One region of the Paenibacillus sp. FSL H8-0315 genome, then DNA from elsewhere that is predicted to be linked to it. Evidence: predicted binding sites of a transcription regulator. Region 1 holds the regulator's gene; each other region holds the start of a gene.
The links. The regulator LexA, encoded in region 1, represses DNA repair genes until DNA is damaged. The targets are predictions, from matches to a motif close to CGAACATATGTTCG.

Region 1 (5,768 bases):
GAACTCAGGACCAGTCGCACAGTTGAGGCCCATAGAGATAGGCTTCAGATGTTCTAATGAGATATAAAATGCTTCAATATTCTGACCCGCCAATGTAGTACCCATTGGTTCAATTGTTCCTGAAATCATAACCGGCAATGTGATGCCAGTCTTTTCAAAAGCATTACGAATACCAATACTTCCAGCTTTAACGTTAAGTGTATCTTGAGAGGTCTCCAGCAGCAAAACATCTACTTTACCGTCGATCAATGCCACTGCTTGTTCCTCATAGCTATCAACTAACTCTTGGAAAGTAACGCCTCCAGTTACTGAGAGCGTTTTTGTTGTTGGACCCATAGCCCCCACGACGTATCGCGGACGGTCAGGTGTGTCATATTTGTCTACTGCTCTGCGAGCCAACTCTGCTGCCGCTAGATTGATCTCACGTGCCCGCTGAGGAATATCATATTCAGCTAGCACAACAGAGGTTGCACCAAATGTGTTAGTCTCAATGAGATCAGCCCCTGCTTCGAGGTACTGCTCATGAATCGTCTGAATGACTTCTGGACGTGTTAATACCAGCATTTCATTACAGCCGTCCAGCTCATCGCCTCCAAAATCTTCTCCAGTAAGAGGCACCTGTTGGATCATCGTGCCCATTGCGCCATCAAGGATCAAAATCCTTTGTTGTAAGCTTTCCTCAAGTGTATATTTAGCCAACTAATAGTCCCCCCAGTAAAACATTAGAGTAAGTTTAGCAGAATAAAGGAATTTCGAAAAGCCTTCCTTTCCACTCTGCTTTATCTGTTATTGCTCAGTAAGCGTTGCGAACCTTTGAATCATGGTTTCACAGACAGCTCTTTGCTAGGCATAGAGTGCTGTGTCCGGGCTGTCACATGTGAAGTGACATTATATTGTCCTTCCTTTTCAAGGGTCCCTTCTGCTTGATAGACTCCTTTACCAATTAGCTTTCCCTTAAGCTCTATTTTCTGTCCCTCATCATTTTTATTCACAATTTCGAACAGAACCTCTTTTGCATCATCTACTGCCTCGTTATCTTGGGTCACCACAGCTTCAAAGGTTACCTTTTGATTTACAACAACTTCTTCAGGACTCCATTGTAGTTCGACTTTGATAGGTTCCATAGACATGTTCATATTCATGTTATGTATTTCTGAATGCTTGGTTCCATTTGAAGAACATCCACCTAGTACTAGAAGTGTTGCACCTAATAATACAGCGACTAATTTCTTCGATCTCATCATTCGGAGCCCTCCCAATCATTATCGAATAATAAAAATCTACCAATTCATGTTATACATCTCCATCTATTATACACATTATTATTGGTTTTTCAGTATTTTGCGTCAATTCCGCATTAGTCTTGTGACTTAAATCATTTACTTAAAAATCTAATGAAATCCTTATGTTAGTATGTATGTACAGAAAAGCAGCGAGTTTCTTAGGATCTCAGAAACTCGCTGCTTTTATAAAGTCTTTATGTTGGAGCTAATAGCTCTGTATATCTTACAAGGATTGAACTAGTGGAAGAAGTTCCTCAAGGTGATTGATTTCATGATCCGGATGAATATCAAGACTAGGTGCTCTACCTTTTCTATTAATCCAGACCGTGGTCAACCCTGCTGCCAGCCCCCCACGGATATCCGTTGTAAGCTTATCGCCGACCATAACTGCTTGCTCAGGCGTTACATCAAGAAGCTCTAAAGCATGCAGGAAAATTTCCTTATCCGGTTTGCCTTTACCAAAGCTTCCGGAAATCACAATATGATCAAAGAAAGGAATTAACTCGGGCACACCATCTAGTTTCTCTTGTTGCAGTGCAGGACAGCCGTTCGTAAGTAGCAAAAGCTTCACTTGACCCCGTAACTGTTCCAGTACATGCATTGTTTCTTCATAGATGTATGGACGTTTTCTGCGCTCTGCTGCGAATTTAGTTGCCAAGGTCTCAGCTAGTGCTTCGTCTTCCACCCCTAACGCTGCAAGTCCGCGACGCCAAGACTCTTTACGATATACCGGTGCAAGCTGCTCCAATTGACGGAATTCTGGCTGTTCACCTGCCGTAAAGTTAGCCCAGAGTGCTTCATATGGATTAATTCCGATCATCTTTGTAAATGGGAACGTCTCATAAGATTCATACAAGCTACTTGCTTCCTTACGAACTGCAACTTCTAGTTCTTGTGGATCTATCGTATCCCCGGCGGCTTCACAAGCAAAACGAAATGCTTCTTCGACGCTCCGATCATCCCACAGCAATGTATCATCAAGGTCAAATAGTACAGCAGAAATTGGCATTACAGGTCTCCCTCTCCCTTTAACTGGTCTAGTTCTATTCGTGAACTACTTCAATGTTGTGAGCTTTAGCAAATGCTTCTAATCGTGTACTCATCGCATTAGTATCATAGCGATTCATAAGTTTTGTGAAAATCCATTTCGTACGTTTCCCTTTGTGCTTAATGACTACAGCTCCACGCGAAAGGGTGATTTTCTCAATATCTGCAGCTGGAAGTCCGCGTTCGCGATTGAATTTAATAGTGGACAGTCTTGCTTTTTCCACCTTCAAGTACGGACGACGGAAGAACAATAGCGCTGCCAGCAAATAGTACAGTACTACTCCCAGCCAATTAGCCAGCATGCCATTGCCTTTGGCCTGATCAATAGAACCAACTACCCAAAACATAGTGCCAAGTATCACTAACACTACCGGAAATGCAATGTTGCGACCTTTAAAGACTTCGGCATTCTGGGTAGGAGATTTAGAGGCATAAATCGTATCCTTGCCTTGTTTCTTTCTTTGCTTGTTGATTTGCTGTGTGTTGCGTTGAACCATTCTTTCCCAAGAACGGGCCATGTGCGTTCCCCCTAGTCATCCTGAAATATCTATGAAAAGGAACAGCGAGCTAATGTTTAAGCCCCTTGTTACCTTGTTCATGCTCATCGTTATCTACTACTTCAATAGTATTTAATTGTGCTCGGAAGTTATTGCGGATATTCCCCAGGTAAATTTCACGAAGCTTGGCGCGTTCCGCCACTTCCTCTTGATTAAGGCCTACGCTCTTCTGTTTGCGTGCCAATTCGTTAATTCGCGCGACCAACTCATCAATATTCAATACTTTCCCTCCCCCTATAAATTAATTCTAACTCTGCCATGAGAAAAAGAGCTTGTCAAGGTCTACTCCCTGCAAGCTCTACTGGTCATTCTATTATGTTCTCAGAAAATTAATAAATAGGTAAAGTAAGTATGTCTCCAGCGTTAATTTGACTACTCTTAATCCCACTTGAACGTTTAATTCCTTCTATATAAACAACTGTCTTCATATCAGCTGGTTTATTCTTAAGAGCAATACTCCATAGTGTATCTCCACGTTCAACCACAATCCGCTTCTCTTCCTTCATTATAGTCGTCGATCCTGCAAACACATTTCCCACTACTGTTAGGCCAGATAATACTAGCACGAAAATCAATATTAACTTAATAAAGAAATCTTGACGGAACAACGAAATCATCCCTCCAAGCAAACGTTCCGTTATCTCTTTCACCTTAGCGGAATTACGGGCAACGTCATTATGTCCTATAGATTCAACCACAGGGGCCTTGTCGTAGATGCTGCGGTATGTACTGTATTTTAGCATAATCATCATCCTCCAAACACTTGTTCTTACTTTCGAATTTATAATAACACGAACATGTGTTTTGTTCAATACTATTTCAGAACAATTGTTCTCTTTTTTTCGAGAGACTCAAGCGGTTCATTTTATTATCATTTGTCTACCATTTTTTAACTCTAGCAGATTAATATTTATAATAGTTAGAACTTATGTTTGTGCGAACGGTAGTTCTATGTTATAATTTTCCCAAACATTACTATATGGGGTTGATTCCAATGTCAAAGATTTCAAGTCGCCAGCTGGCGATCCTGGAATTTATACGAAGCGAAGTCCGCAGCAAGGGTTATCCACCTTCCGTCCGGGAAATTGGAGAAGCTGTTGGCCTTGCTTCCAGCTCCACAGTTCACGGTCATTTGGACCGGCTTGAGAAGAAGGGACTTATTCGTCGAGATCCAACGAAGCCACGTGCAATAGAATTACTAGGCCAAGAGGATTCAGAGAATGTTCACCAATTCGCGCAGACCATCTCACGGATTCCTGTTGTAGGTAAAGTTACCGCCGGGGTACCTATCACTGCTACAGAGAATATCGAAGACTACTTCCCACTTCCTACTCACTATGTAGGTGACAACAAAGTATTTATGCTGTCTGTCATGGGTGATAGTATGGTGGACGCAGGCATTATGAATGGTGACTATGTGATTGTTCGCCAACAACAAACAGCGGACAACGGAGATATCGTTGTAGCCATGACCGAAGAAGATGAAGCAACCGTTAAGACCTTTTACAAGGAACGTGATCATATACGGCTTCAGCCGGAGAATCCAGCTTATGAGCCGCTTCGCCTTAATCGCGTAACTATTCTCGGAAGAGTCATCGGATTGTTTCGAGATATCCACTAAGTATGCACTTCTAACATAAAAGGCTGTTCCGCATATGCGGAACAGCCTTTTTTCTACGTTTTTTTGCTTTTCCAACCACTTACGAACATTTGTTCCCAATGGCTAAAATGGCCATCTTCTATGAATAACCCTTTAGGCGTTCTGCTCATATCCTAATTAGAAAGGAGTGTTGCGTATAATGCCCAACTACCGAATTATTGTAGATCTGACCCAACGAATGTTATATCTTCTGGACAATGATATTGTGATTAGAGGTTTCCCTGTCGGCATCGGTAAGATGTTAACCCAATCCCCAGTGGGTGAATTCACTATTATTAACAAACAACCCGACCCAGGGGGTCCCTTCGGTGTTTTTTGGATGGGACTGTCTAAACCACACTACGGAATTCATGGAAACAATGACCCTTCCTCCATTGGGAAAGAGGTGTCCCACGGCTGCATCCGGATGTACAACGAGGATGTGTTAGCACTCGCTGCTATTGTCCCTATAGGCACACGAGTAACGATAAGAAATTAAATTCGAATGGAGGCTCGGCAACCCCCAAATCACATTAAAAAATGGGGGTCATTACATAAGTAAGTATTTTTTCATTAGCATACTAGGAGTTTGGTGATTATATGTCGAATATTGTTAACAGGATTGCAAATTGAAAAGGATGTGTTTAGTTTGAATAATTCAAAAATTAGAACCCTCGTCGATTTTAAAGTCGATGCACTGGGTAAGCTGTCCGGTTTACTTTTAAATGATGAACAAGCTAGTGGAAAAAAAGTGAATTTGCTCACCTCTTTTGGCAGCATTCAGGGAATCGTCTCTCCAACCGTCTCCAACAAAGAGGATGTATTTGATTTAAAATCTTTGATGGATGATGTAATTGTAGACGAATACATATCTTATTTGGGAGCAGAACACCCTGATAAAAATTTCAGCTATAACTTTGTTGTCCTCAATGACGTTACTGTAAGACCTTATGCTAGTTATGGGACTCCGATCGAATACAAACAGCTGATTGTTTATACCGATCATATCACTGCCTTCAATTTTCTATAGGTTTACATAATCACCTTAAAAAGCACTCTTGCAGCAACCCCCAATTTTGCATCATTTGCAGAATCGGAAGGTTTCTCTGGGTGCTTTTTTTGGGTTAATCGTGAAGCCGATCCTATAATTCCACGAATTTCCCTTTTAAAAGATACTAGTGGGGATCATTCAGGCATATCTTTCAATAAGCAACAATTTGAGTCTAATGAGATAACTAGGAG
Region 2 (5,768 bases), 280 kb from region 1:
AATGCTCAAATTTGCCGGCATCGGAGAATCACTGCTGGAGGACAAGCTCATCGAACTGATTCGCAGTCAGACTGATCCAACGATTGCTCCGTATGCCAAAGAGGGAGAGGTAACTGTTCGTATTTCGACAAAGGCCCCTTCTGAGCATGAAGCTACAAAAAAGCTGGAGATACTGGAACAACAAATCAAGGAGATTTTGCCGGAACATTTGTATGCGAACATTGATGTGCCGCTGGAGCAATTGATTGTGGATTGGATGGCGGATGCCGGCCTGACCTTAAGTGCGGCAGAGAGCTGCACCGGAGGTTTGCTGATGGAGAGCATAACAAATATTCCAGGCAGTGCTTCGATGTTTGCCGGCGGAATCGTCTGCTATTCGAATGACTTAAAGAAAAAGTTACTGAATGTGCCAAGTGCTTATTTGGAGGGACCCAATGCTCCTGGAGCCGTAAGTCGAGAAGTTGCCGAGGTGTTGGCTGACCAAGTGAGAATGATTGCTGACAGCGATTTCGGCTTATCTGTTACGGGTGTGGCTGGACCGGGTTATTCTGAGCGCAAGCCTGTTGGACTTGTATTTATCGGCTTGGCTGAACGGGGACGTAAGACAGAGGTCTATGAGCTTAATCTTAAAGGTACACGGGAAAATATCCGGTTGCGTACTGTAAAGGCTCTGCTGTATCGTCTGTGGCGGAGACTTGAGGAACGCAAGGTGGAGACACCTCTTGAGGGTTCAGACTTGTAATGGGAGATTAGCCCAGTTATAATAAACACATACGGAAGAACCGTGGCACTGAGATTTCTTTGCTGCGGTTTTTTGTATATTTGCAGAGATTTTGATCACGATGACTACTCATGATCATAAGTCGTTGATGTCCGGTGAAGTGGGGAATTTAATTAACTTCTATCTCCGGAGGGAGGCTTACAATAAAAGGGATAAATAACGCCCAAGACAAAAAAAACGAATGTATGTTCGAAAAAAAGCTTGGCAAGACCTTAAAAACACGTTATTATATTACTATAAACAGTGAAGGAAGTGGTCTGATTGTCAGATCGTCGTGCAGCGCTTGATATGGCGCTTCGTCAAATAGAAAAACAATTTGGTAAAGGTTCGGTAATGAAACTGGGAGAATCCACGCATATGCAAGTGGAAGTTGTACCTAGCGGATCTTTGGCACTTGATATTGCGTTAGGTATAGGCGGACTTCCAAAGGGACGTATTATTGAAGTATATGGACCGGAATCTTCAGGTAAAACAACAGTTGCTCTTCATGCTATTGCAGAAGTGCAAAGACAAGGCGGACAAGCTGCATTTATCGATGCCGAGCATGCGCTTGATCCGAAATATGCACGTAACTTGGGCGTAAATATCGATGAGTTGCTGCTTTCTCAGCCAGACACGGGTGAACAAGCGCTGGAAATCGCCGAAGCACTCGTTCGTAGTGGAGCCGTTGATATTATTGTCGTTGACTCCGTTGCTGCTTTGGTACCTAAGGCTGAAATTGAAGGCGATATGGGTGATTCCCACGTCGGATTGCAGGCTCGCTTGATGTCTCAAGCACTTCGTAAGCTTTCTGGTGCCATTAGCAAATCCAATACGATCGCTATCTTTATCAACCAGCTTCGTGAGAAGATCGGTGTTATGTTCGGTAACCCTGAGACAACTCCGGGTGGTCGTGCATTGAAATTCTACTCTTCTGTACGTTTAGATGTACGTCGCGTAGAGAGCATCAAGATGGGGAACGATGTGGTTGGTAACCGTACTAAGATCAAGATTGTGAAGAATAAAGTAGCCCCTCCTTTTAAACAGGCTGATGTTGATATTATGTACGGTGAAGGGATTTCCAAAGAGGGAAGTCTTGTAGATATCGGTACTGAAATGGATATCGTGAATAAGAGTGGTGCATGGTATTCCTACGAAGGCGAGCGTCTCGGTCAAGGCCGTGAGAATGCTAAACAGTTTTTGAAGGAACATCAGGATATTGCCCTTATTATTGAGAATAAGATCCGTGAAGCAAGTAATTTATCCACTATTGTTGCTGCGCCGAAGAATGAAGATATTATTGCAGAGCAAGAAGAAGAAGAGAAATTGCTTCTCGAAATCGAATAGTATATTAAGCAATAGGACGCCCTGTGATTGATTGTTGCAGGGTGTCTTTTCTTAACAAGTAATGAAAGTAAGACGATAACCGATCTATTGCTACGAGGTGACAAACAACTATGGTAATACAACTGGATTTTGAAGCAGAAGAACAAGATGAGCAGGTGTTATCTGATTTTCCTGAAGGAGAACTCTTAGAGATCACTAAAGTAGAACGTCAAAAGAAATCTGATCACCGTTATATCATACATTTCGGAGCATATAACATGACTGTGCACGAGGACGTCATGATTAAATATCGAATGATTACTGGTAATTCTTTTATGAAGGCTGATTTGGTTGAAATTGTTGTAGCTGATGAGCGTCAACGAGCTTATGTAGAAGGCCTCCGTTATCTAGAACGTAAACCACGCACCGCTATGGAAATGACTCGCCGTTTACGCCAGAAGGAAATAGGAGAGACTATTATTGCGGAAGTGGTGCAGCGGCTGCAGGAGGAAAGACTTCTTGATGACCCTTTATATGCTAAGCAATGGGCAGAGCAACGAATAGCGAACCAGCGGAAAGGGAAGATGTGGATTCGACAAGAGCTACGTGAGAAAGGGATAGACAAAACCCTTATATCGGAAGCTTTGGAGAATATTACTCCTGAACAAGAGCTGGAGAGCGCACTCGAAACTGGGCGCAAGAAATGGAATCTCATCCGTGGAGAAGCTTCAGATAAGCGAAGAAAGACTGGAGCCTTCCTTATGCGCCGTGGATTTTCGGGCGATATGGTTCGCCAAGTGATCAATACTTTACTTGCGGAAGACAATTATGAAGGTGAAGATGAGGAGTTTTACTAGAATCACTGATTCTCTTGACATTAATGCGTATATCGACTCTCTTGACAATGTCTTTTTATAAATAATAAAATATAACATGAATCGGCATAAAATTAGAATCCTTTTTCCTTCCCAAAAAGGAGACTGTTTTAAACGGTTCACGTACAACTCATATGAAATGTAATCGCCGGATAAGGCGGGCAGTGTGCATGTGCAGCATGTGCAGTATGGCAATCGGTTGTTTACCGGTTTTTTGTATGGTGATGAACGGATAGTTAAACAACTGCACAATTCCCAGGGATATACCTTGGAGAGGAACCAACGAGGAGGTGAACAGATGCTGGAATCATGGATCTGGGTCATTATCGTTCTCGTTGTAGCTGCAATATTCTTTGGGTTCGGTTATTTTATTCGTAAATCCCTTGCAGAAGCTAAAATCCAAAGCGCAGAAAGAGAAGCCGTTGTCATCGTTGAGAATGCGAAGAAGGACGCTGAGGCGCTGAAGAAAGAAACAGTATTGGAAGCTAAGGACGAAGTCCATAGAATCCGTACTGAAGCTGAGAAAGAAACTCGTGAACGTCGGAATGAAATCCAACGGCAAGAGAGACGTTTGCTGCAAAAGGAAGAATCTCTGGATAAAAAAATGGAATCGCTTGAAAGAAAAGAAGAACAAGTAGCTAACAAAGAGAAACGAATTGATGAAACCCAACAGCAAATTGATGTTATTTACAAAAACCAAGTCACTGAATTGGAACGTATCTCCAATTTAAGCATCGAAGATGCAAGAAGTATCATTCTTAGCAATGTTGAGCAAGAAGTTCGCCATGAAACGGCACAAATGATCAAAGAAATTGAACAGCAGGCGAAAGAAGAAGCGGATAAGAAATCCCGTGAAATCATCACACTCGCTATCCAACGCTGTGCAGCTGATCACGTAGCGGAAACAACGGTTTCAGTTGTTACGTTGCCGAATGAAGAGATGAAAGGTCGGATTATCGGTCGTGAAGGCCGTAATATTCGTGCTTTGGAAACTCTTACAGGTATCGACCTCATTATTGATGATACGCCGGAAGCAGTTATTTTGTCAGGATTTGATCCAATCCGCCGTGAAGTGGCCCGTACGGCACTTGAGAAATTGGTGGCTGATGGACGTATTCACCCCGCTCGTATTGAAGAGATGGTGGAGAAATCCCGCAAAGAAGTGGACGAACGGATTCGGGAATATGGTGAACAAGCTACTTTCGAAGTGGGCGTTCACGGTTTGCATCCAGATTTGATCAAGATTCTGGGGCGTCTGAAATTCCGTACAAGCTATGGTCAAAATGTATTGAAGCACTCCATGGAGGTTGCTTATTTAACAGGACTGATGGCCGGTGAGCTTGGGGAAGACATCGTGCTTGCAAAACGTGCAGGATTACTCCATGATATCGGCAAAGCGCTGGATCATGAAGTGGAAGGTTCGCATGTTGAGATCGGCGTTGAACTAGCGAAGAAATATAAAGAACATCCGGTTGTTATCAACAGTATCGCATCTCATCATGGAGACTGCGAAGCTACCTCGGTTATTGCTATGTTGGTTGGTGCCGCTGACGCATTGTCGGCTGCTAGACCTGGTGCTCGCCGTGAAACACTGGAAACGTATATTAAACGTCTAGAGAAACTGGAAGAAATCTCAGAGTCATTCGAAGGCGTTGAGAAATCATTTGCTATTCAAGCGGGCCGTGAGGTGCGCGTGATGGTACAGCCAGAGAAGATTGACGATGCAGAGGCATTCCGTCTTGCTCGCGATATTACGAAGATGATTGAAAGTGAACTGGATTATCCAGGACATATCAAGGTTACCGTTATTCGTGAGACACGGGCTGTTGAATACGCTAAATAGGCAATAAGTAGATAACATACGCTTCGGAAATAACGATATTTATGATCGTTTCCTTGTACATGTTTCTGCTAGGAATATAAGGTTAAAGGATAAGATATAACTTATACTTTCTTATATTTGATGAAAATTGGCCCCTAAGCGGGGCCTTTTTTCTTTTAAATATGAAGACTTATCCGTTAGATGCAGAGGTTAAGATTAGGAGGAGAGAAACATTAAAGTACTATTCATTGGAGATATCGTAGGTAGTGTAGGCAGGAAGGCACTTCGGGAGATGTTGCCCTCATTAAAAAGCAAATATCAACCACATATAATCATAGTTAACGGTGAAAATTCTGCTGCCGGTAGAGGTATTACTAAAGCGATCGCAAATGAATTTTTTAACTGGGGCGTTCACGGAATCACCATGGGTAATCACACATGGGACAACAAGGACATCTTCGAGTTTATCGACGATGAGGCCCGGATTATCCGTCCTGCTAATTTTCCTCCAGGAACACCGGGAAGAGGATATACAGTTGTTAAAGGTAACGGCAAAGAGCTAGCTATAGTTAACCTGCAAGGCCGTACATTTTTGCCTGCGATTGATTGTCCTTTCCGTGTGGGTGAAGAAATTGTGGAAGAGCTACGTAGAGATCATAAATGCATTCTCGTTGATTTCCATGCAGAGGTTACCTCTGAGAAAATCGCCATGGGCTATTTCATGGATGGTCGCGCATCAATTGTAGTAGGGACCCATACTCACGTTCAGACGAATGATGATGTGATTTTGCCGGGTGGAACGGCTTACTTGACCGATGCGGGCATGGTTGGTTCAAGCGAAGGGATTCTGGGTATGGAAAGAGATGCAGTACTTTATAAGTTCACTACACAGCTTCCAGCACGATTTGTTGTTGATGAAGGCAAATGGCAGCTTCACGGTTTATTTGCAGAGTTAGACGAGAATACTGGCGCGGCTACCCGTCTG
Region 3 (5,768 bases), 1.4 Mb from region 1:
CATCCAAATAAGTCAGCATTTGCAGCGACAATCCATAATACACCTCATGCAGCTTGAGATCCTTTTGGCTCGATTTATAATCAATTACCCGCAGAAGAATACCGTTCTCTCCACGAGCTATGTCTACACGGTCAATCCGGCCAACGACCTCCATCACACAGCCATTCGGCAGCGTAATTCTTAAAGGCGGCAACTCCTTATCCGGTCCAAAATCCAGCTCCAGCCCTACTGGCTCAAAGCTGCCCCGGCGGGCGTGCTCGCCCAGAATCACAGAAGCACGTCCAACAATATTCTTAAGCTTACGGGAGATGTACCCGTAACGTTTGGAGCTCATTAGAATTTCACCCTGCAACATCGGAGATAGCCGTTCTACTGTCTCACTGGCCTCACGCCGACATTCATCCGGAGACAAGCTGCCCCAGCCCCGTCCCTCTTGTTTCAGTCTTATCGCCATATCACTTAGCGCAGCATGGAACAGCTGTCCAATATCAGGTGCTTGCAGCTTATATAACTGGCGCTCTTTCAGTCTTAGTCCGTAGGACGCAAAATGGGAAAATGAGCACGCAACAAATTTCTCCATCCGGGACACACTGCCCCGCAGTGTTGAGCCACCATACAATCTGAGGCTTGTGCCACGCTTTAGCTTCGTTCCCTCATTACGATAGAACAGTGAACTTAGCAAACGTTCCAGTTGAAATTTACGATCTTCGTTCTTAGTAAACCAGTTATACACATCCCACCATAGCTCCGGAATTTCTGTTCCTTGGCGCCACTGCCGCAGCTGCATAATCAATGCGCGAAGACTCTGTTCTGGTTGACCAATGAAACCGAGATGGATAGGATTTTCGACTTCTATAGGTAGTCCCGAAGGGGGAAGTGCTGACAAGCTGTGCTCTTGAACCCTTGGGAACATTCTATGCAAATGCCGGATAACCTCAGAGGGAAGGAGAGCTTTGCCCTCATCATCCGCTGTAGCGTAGCTAATCCAGAGCTTTCGGCTTCCTGTCGTTAGTGCATTATAGATCAGAAACCGCTCGTCCAGCAGTTTACGAGAAGCGCCGGGAGCAAGCTCCATTCCAGCATTCTCTAGTACGGAGCGTTCACCTTCCGAGAGAATTCCATCTTCCTTAAACTGCGCAGGCACAACACCTTCATTAAATCCAAGCAAAAAAGCGTATTTAACCCCCGTTGGGCGAGTCCGATCCATATTGCCGACCAATACTTGATCCAGTGCGGGCGGAACTAGTCCCATTTTAAGTTCAGCAAGACCTGTCTCTAGAACTCCAGTGAACACTTCAAACTCAAGTCTTTCATTGCCCATCATTTCTACTATCTGATCTAACAGATCAAGTACCGCACCCCACAACTGGCTATGTTCCCTAGCCTTCTCGGGTTGGCCCTTCTCCATAGACTTAACACTGAGTTTCTCCAGCTTTCGCGCAACATCCGTCTCTTCAAGCAGCTTGTACAATGCCGTACAAAGTTCAAGACCGCTACGACTTTTCTGGATTCTTTTCTCAAAAGCAAATAATGGACCTGTTATACTAGCACGGCATCGTTCCATAGTAGCAAGCAGTTCATCATCCATCTGTCTGCCGCCTTCCAGCGACAAGCTAGGAATACCTTTCCAGGAGCGGCCATCTGTCCAGCGGTACCCCTGAATCCCACAAGCCAGCACATAGTTTTCTAAAGCATCCATATCATCACGCGTAATACTACCGTCTAGCGGAAGCAGAAGCTCCGTCTTTACGCAACGGAATACATCCTCATAACGCCAGCGACGACGCACTACATCCAATGCGGAACGTATAAACTCCACTAGCGGATGATGCAGCTCATTCACCTTCTGGTCCAGAAAAAATGGCACTCCATAATCTTGGAACAACGGCTGAACCAGCTGCTCGTAATCGCCAATATTGCGCATCAATACGGCCATTTCGCCATATTTTGCACCTTCATCCCGCGCCAGTCTAGTCATTTCGCGCAGGGCTCCCTCAACCTCTGCTCTGTGCGAAACTGCGGCGCCTATGGATATAGCCTCTCTTGCCAGTTCATCCGCACCTATCCAAGCCTTCCGGCGATCATATCCCCGTTCAAGGTGAGCAAGTACTGGACTTTCTTCAAAACGTGGAAGAACCATTGGCTCCAGCAGCTCGTCCCATACATCAATGCCCAGCTCTTCAGCAATTCCACGCAGTTTAATGTAAGTAACCGCAGTTGGGTGAAACAATTCAAGCTCATTCAACTGATCTCCATAGGGGTAAGGACGATCAATTGTAAGCGAAACCGTCAGCTTCGAAGCTTGCTGCATCAATTCTCGAAGCACTACGAATTCCTGCGGAGTAAATCCATGGAACCCATCTACCCAAATCTCTGCCCCGCGAATGTAAGAGGAATCTGGAATATGCTCAGCCAGTTCTGCTAAACGATCCTCTTCATCGATATAAAGACGGGACATTTCCTTCTCTAAATCGCTAAAAACCAGCTGCAAATCATCCAGCTTACCCTCAAGAATAGGACTTCTTGCAATAGCTCCTCGCATAGCGGACAACTGTTCCTCTAAATCAGTGGAACCCAAACAGCAACGTTTCATCTCCGTGTGCAGTTGGTTCAGACGTTCCACAAAACCCGGTCTGTCTGCTGAGGCACCGAATAATTTCAGTTCCTCTTTGCGACGACTGATGATTTTGTAAATTAACATTTTCTTACCTTCTTCACTGATTGGCAGACTTGCACTGCCACCAGTTTCCTGCTTCACACGATAGGCAAGCCGCGAAAAACTCAGTGTCTGCGCCCGAAGGCTTCCCTTCACATTCCCTACGGTCAGAAGCCCCCGTTCTGCTCCAAAAGAACCTTGCTCTGGCACAAGAATAATAATCGGCGCACCAAGCGGTTCCTTTTCTAAGGAAGAAGAGATAGATTCCCATATTTTTGTTGTCTTGCCACTGCCCGAGCGGCCTAGTAAAAAGGTTACCGGCATAAATGATAGACTCCTTCCGTAGCGGAGAAAATATATAGAATACAGGGTGAAATATCCACCCATTGATTACACTCCAATTAAAAAAGTTCAGTGATTCCTCGTCCCCTCAGTATATCATAACCACACTAATCGGAACATGTGTTTGCTAGTATTTTCTAATGTTTTACAAAGGATAAACAGCTACGAGTACAAATAAAAAAAGCAAACCTCCGAATTTTGGCGGCTTGCTTTTTAGAGTGTTTAGTTTGTTTTTAATGCCAGATGTGCAACGTTAGATTGGAGCTGCCAATGTCAGAGCATAGGGTCAATGTTAGACTGTTCAGCGTTCGGCGTTCAATACTCAACACCCCGCACTCAACATTAGCACTCTACACCGATCGTTTTGTAATCCGCATTCCGCACATCATAATTCAATAAGCATCATTCGTTGTTTACCATTTAGTATTCCGAATTTAACATTCAACATTTCGGCTCGGCTTGTTTCATTAATTACTTACGGACCCAGGAGCCGTTATTCGTGGATTCAGTGCTGTTATGGCAGCTTTTCGGACCCCACTGACGCTATTCTTCGAAAATGTGTGACATTACGGGTGTTTTTGGGGCAATAGCGCCTTTGGGGTCCGTAAGAATTCAATAATAGCCTGTTTGCGCTAAATAGAGTCATCTGAGTCCGTTAGCAACTCCTTGCATTACAGTCGACTCACGACCACCCTACGTCCAGCCCGTTTATCCTACTTGTTACTTGGCACTGTAAACCTTTTTGACCTTCAGGCTTATTTTTTACTCCGCACTTCAAAAATCGCAAACTTCAGATAGTGTCCTTCGTTAACGCCAAGTATTTGTGGGTGGTCTTTGCCTGCGGCCCGCCATTCCACAAGTCTCAGCACCTTGCCAGCATCTTTAGCCGCATCGGCAATCGTTTCGAGGAACAGATCTGGCTGCATATGGTAAGAACAGCTTGCGGTAACCAAATAGCCGCCTTCGTTCACCAGCTTCATCCCGTGCAGATTGATATCCTTGTAACCACGACAAGCGCCAGCTACTGCACTTTTGGTTTTGGCAAACGCCGGAGGGTCCAGGATGACTACATCCCAAGTTCTTCCTCCACCTGCTGTCATCGGCTTGGATGTGTCGGTTTTGGCTGTTTTGCCTCCGGTTTTAGGATTTGCAGCAGCTGCTGCCGTCTCTGTTCCACTTGCAACTGTCGCCCGTTCAGAACGTTCCTCTAGTCCTTTAACCTGATTCCGTAGATATGCAAAAGCATCATCCACTACGAATTCAACACGATCGCTAAAGCCGTTCAGCTCCACATTCACTTTGGCACTCTCAATGGCGTGTGCTGAAACATCAAGGCAGGTTACTTTTTTCGCGCCATACTTGCAGGCATGCAGCGTGAAGCTGCCCGTATGCGAGAAGCATTCCAGCACTGTCGCACCGTCCCAATAAGGGAACGTTACATGTTTGCCGCTCTTATTAACTGGTAAGGTCTGTAGTGAACCATCCTCAGTTTCAATTTCCTGTAGCGTAATGCCGCTTCGTCCTCCCCACCCTTTCATGAGCGGAGCAATGGAAGCTCTATTCTCACGTTGGTCAAAGAAGTAACCTGTCTTCTGGCCCTCTTCAATATCAACGACTAGCTTCAGGCCATTCTCGCTCACGGTTACATGCCTTGGACATTCCCCGTACAGCACACCCGTTGTCTGCTCCATACCTTCAAGCTCGCGCACACTAACATCACTGCGCTCATAGATTCCGCGCGGTGCCATAACCTGCACCAATGCTTCGACGATTTCTGCACGCCGCTTGTCCATTCCGAGGGTAAGCAGCTGCACAACCAAAATATCTCCGAATCGATCTACAATAAGCCCCGGCAAAAAGTCCGCTTCACCATAAACCAAGCGATAAGCATCCGCACCCGGAAGGAACCGGTTTCTGTGTTGCAGACAATTCGCAAACCGTTCTGCAAAAAAGGCTGTATCCATGATCGCAAGGGGTCCCTGCGATACAATTCTTACCCGAATCTGTGACGCTGGATTGTAATATCCCACGGCCAAAAATCGGCCCTGATGATTAAGGACATCTACTAATCCCCCCGCTTCCGGATTCCCTTCTACCGATGCGACTTCACCTGCATAGACCCATGGATGGCCCTGTTCCAGTCTTTTTTTGCGATTGCGTTCTAAAATAACCGATGGCAATGACTTCAACTCCCTGTTTTTCTAAAAATGTTTTTATACATGTCCCATGCAATACATTCATATATTGGTGTACAACCCTCGTCCAAAGGAGTATGCCCTATGTTCAGTGATTTGCTGTTCCCTATCATATATGGTCTTGTTATCTTTCTAGCCGGCATGAAGCTGATGGAAACGGCGTTGTCCAAGCTAGCAGGCCCTCTATTAACTACAAGCCTAAATAGAGCTACCTCAACACCTATTAAAGGAATGATTGCCAGCAGCCTGTTGTCCGCCTTACTCCAGAGCAGTACTGCTGTAACGGTGTTGACTATCGGCATGGTCAATGCCGGCCTGCTTACCTATGCCCGCACACTTGGCATTATCCTGGGCAGCAACATCGGCACCACATTAACTACAGAATTGATCGGACTTCAGATCAATACCATGGCCACGCCCTTGCTGGCAGCCTCGCTCAGTCTGTGGGCAGCGGCAGTTATTGCAGGCGAACTGCCGCCTACATCGCGAGTGGCAGAGCTCTGCCACAAAATATCCCCGCCGCTGCAATTTATCAGTCTGGCTGTATCAGGCTTCTCCCTCGTCCTATGGGGCAT

Region 2: recA (recombinase RecA) is a predicted target of LexA. The motif match lies at 960-973, and genes of this name have one in related genera.
Region 3: addB (helicase-exonuclease AddAB subunit AddB) is a predicted target of LexA. The motif match lies at 3,112-3,125, and genes of this name have one in related genera.

The regions. Positions count from the first base shown of each region.
Region 1 covers NZ_JBBOTA010000001.1:347,551-353,318, forward strand. Annotated here, with positions in the region: gene metH (methionine synthase) at 1-639, opposite strand, end outside; gene MHB56_RS01405 (FixH family protein) at 819-1,244, opposite strand; gene MHB56_RS01410 (HAD family hydrolase) at 1,507-2,292, opposite strand; gene MHB56_RS01415 (hypothetical protein) at 2,327-2,848, opposite strand; gene MHB56_RS01420 (DUF896 domain-containing protein) at 2,898-3,107, opposite strand; gene MHB56_RS01425 (LysM peptidoglycan-binding domain-containing protein) at 3,217-3,630, opposite strand; gene lexA (transcriptional repressor LexA) at 3,882-4,508, shown strand; gene MHB56_RS01435 (L,D-transpeptidase) at 4,687-5,025, shown strand; gene MHB56_RS01440 (hypothetical protein) at 5,176-5,556, shown strand.
Region 2 covers NZ_JBBOTA010000001.1:630,669-636,436, reverse strand. Annotated here, with positions in the region: gene MHB56_RS02585 (competence/damage-inducible protein A) at 1-742, shown strand, start outside; gene recA (recombinase RecA) at 1,043-2,107, shown strand; gene MHB56_RS02575 (regulatory protein RecX) at 2,218-2,943, shown strand; gene rny (ribonuclease Y) at 3,260-4,804, shown strand; gene MHB56_RS02565 (TIGR00282 family metallophosphoesterase) at 5,016-5,768, shown strand, end outside.
Region 3 covers NZ_JBBOTA010000001.1:1,748,001-1,753,768, forward strand. Annotated here, with positions in the region: gene addB (helicase-exonuclease AddAB subunit AddB) at 1-2,980, opposite strand, end outside; gene MHB56_RS07585 (class I SAM-dependent rRNA methyltransferase) at 3,754-5,178, opposite strand; gene MHB56_RS07590 (Na/Pi cotransporter family protein) at 5,278-5,768, shown strand, end outside.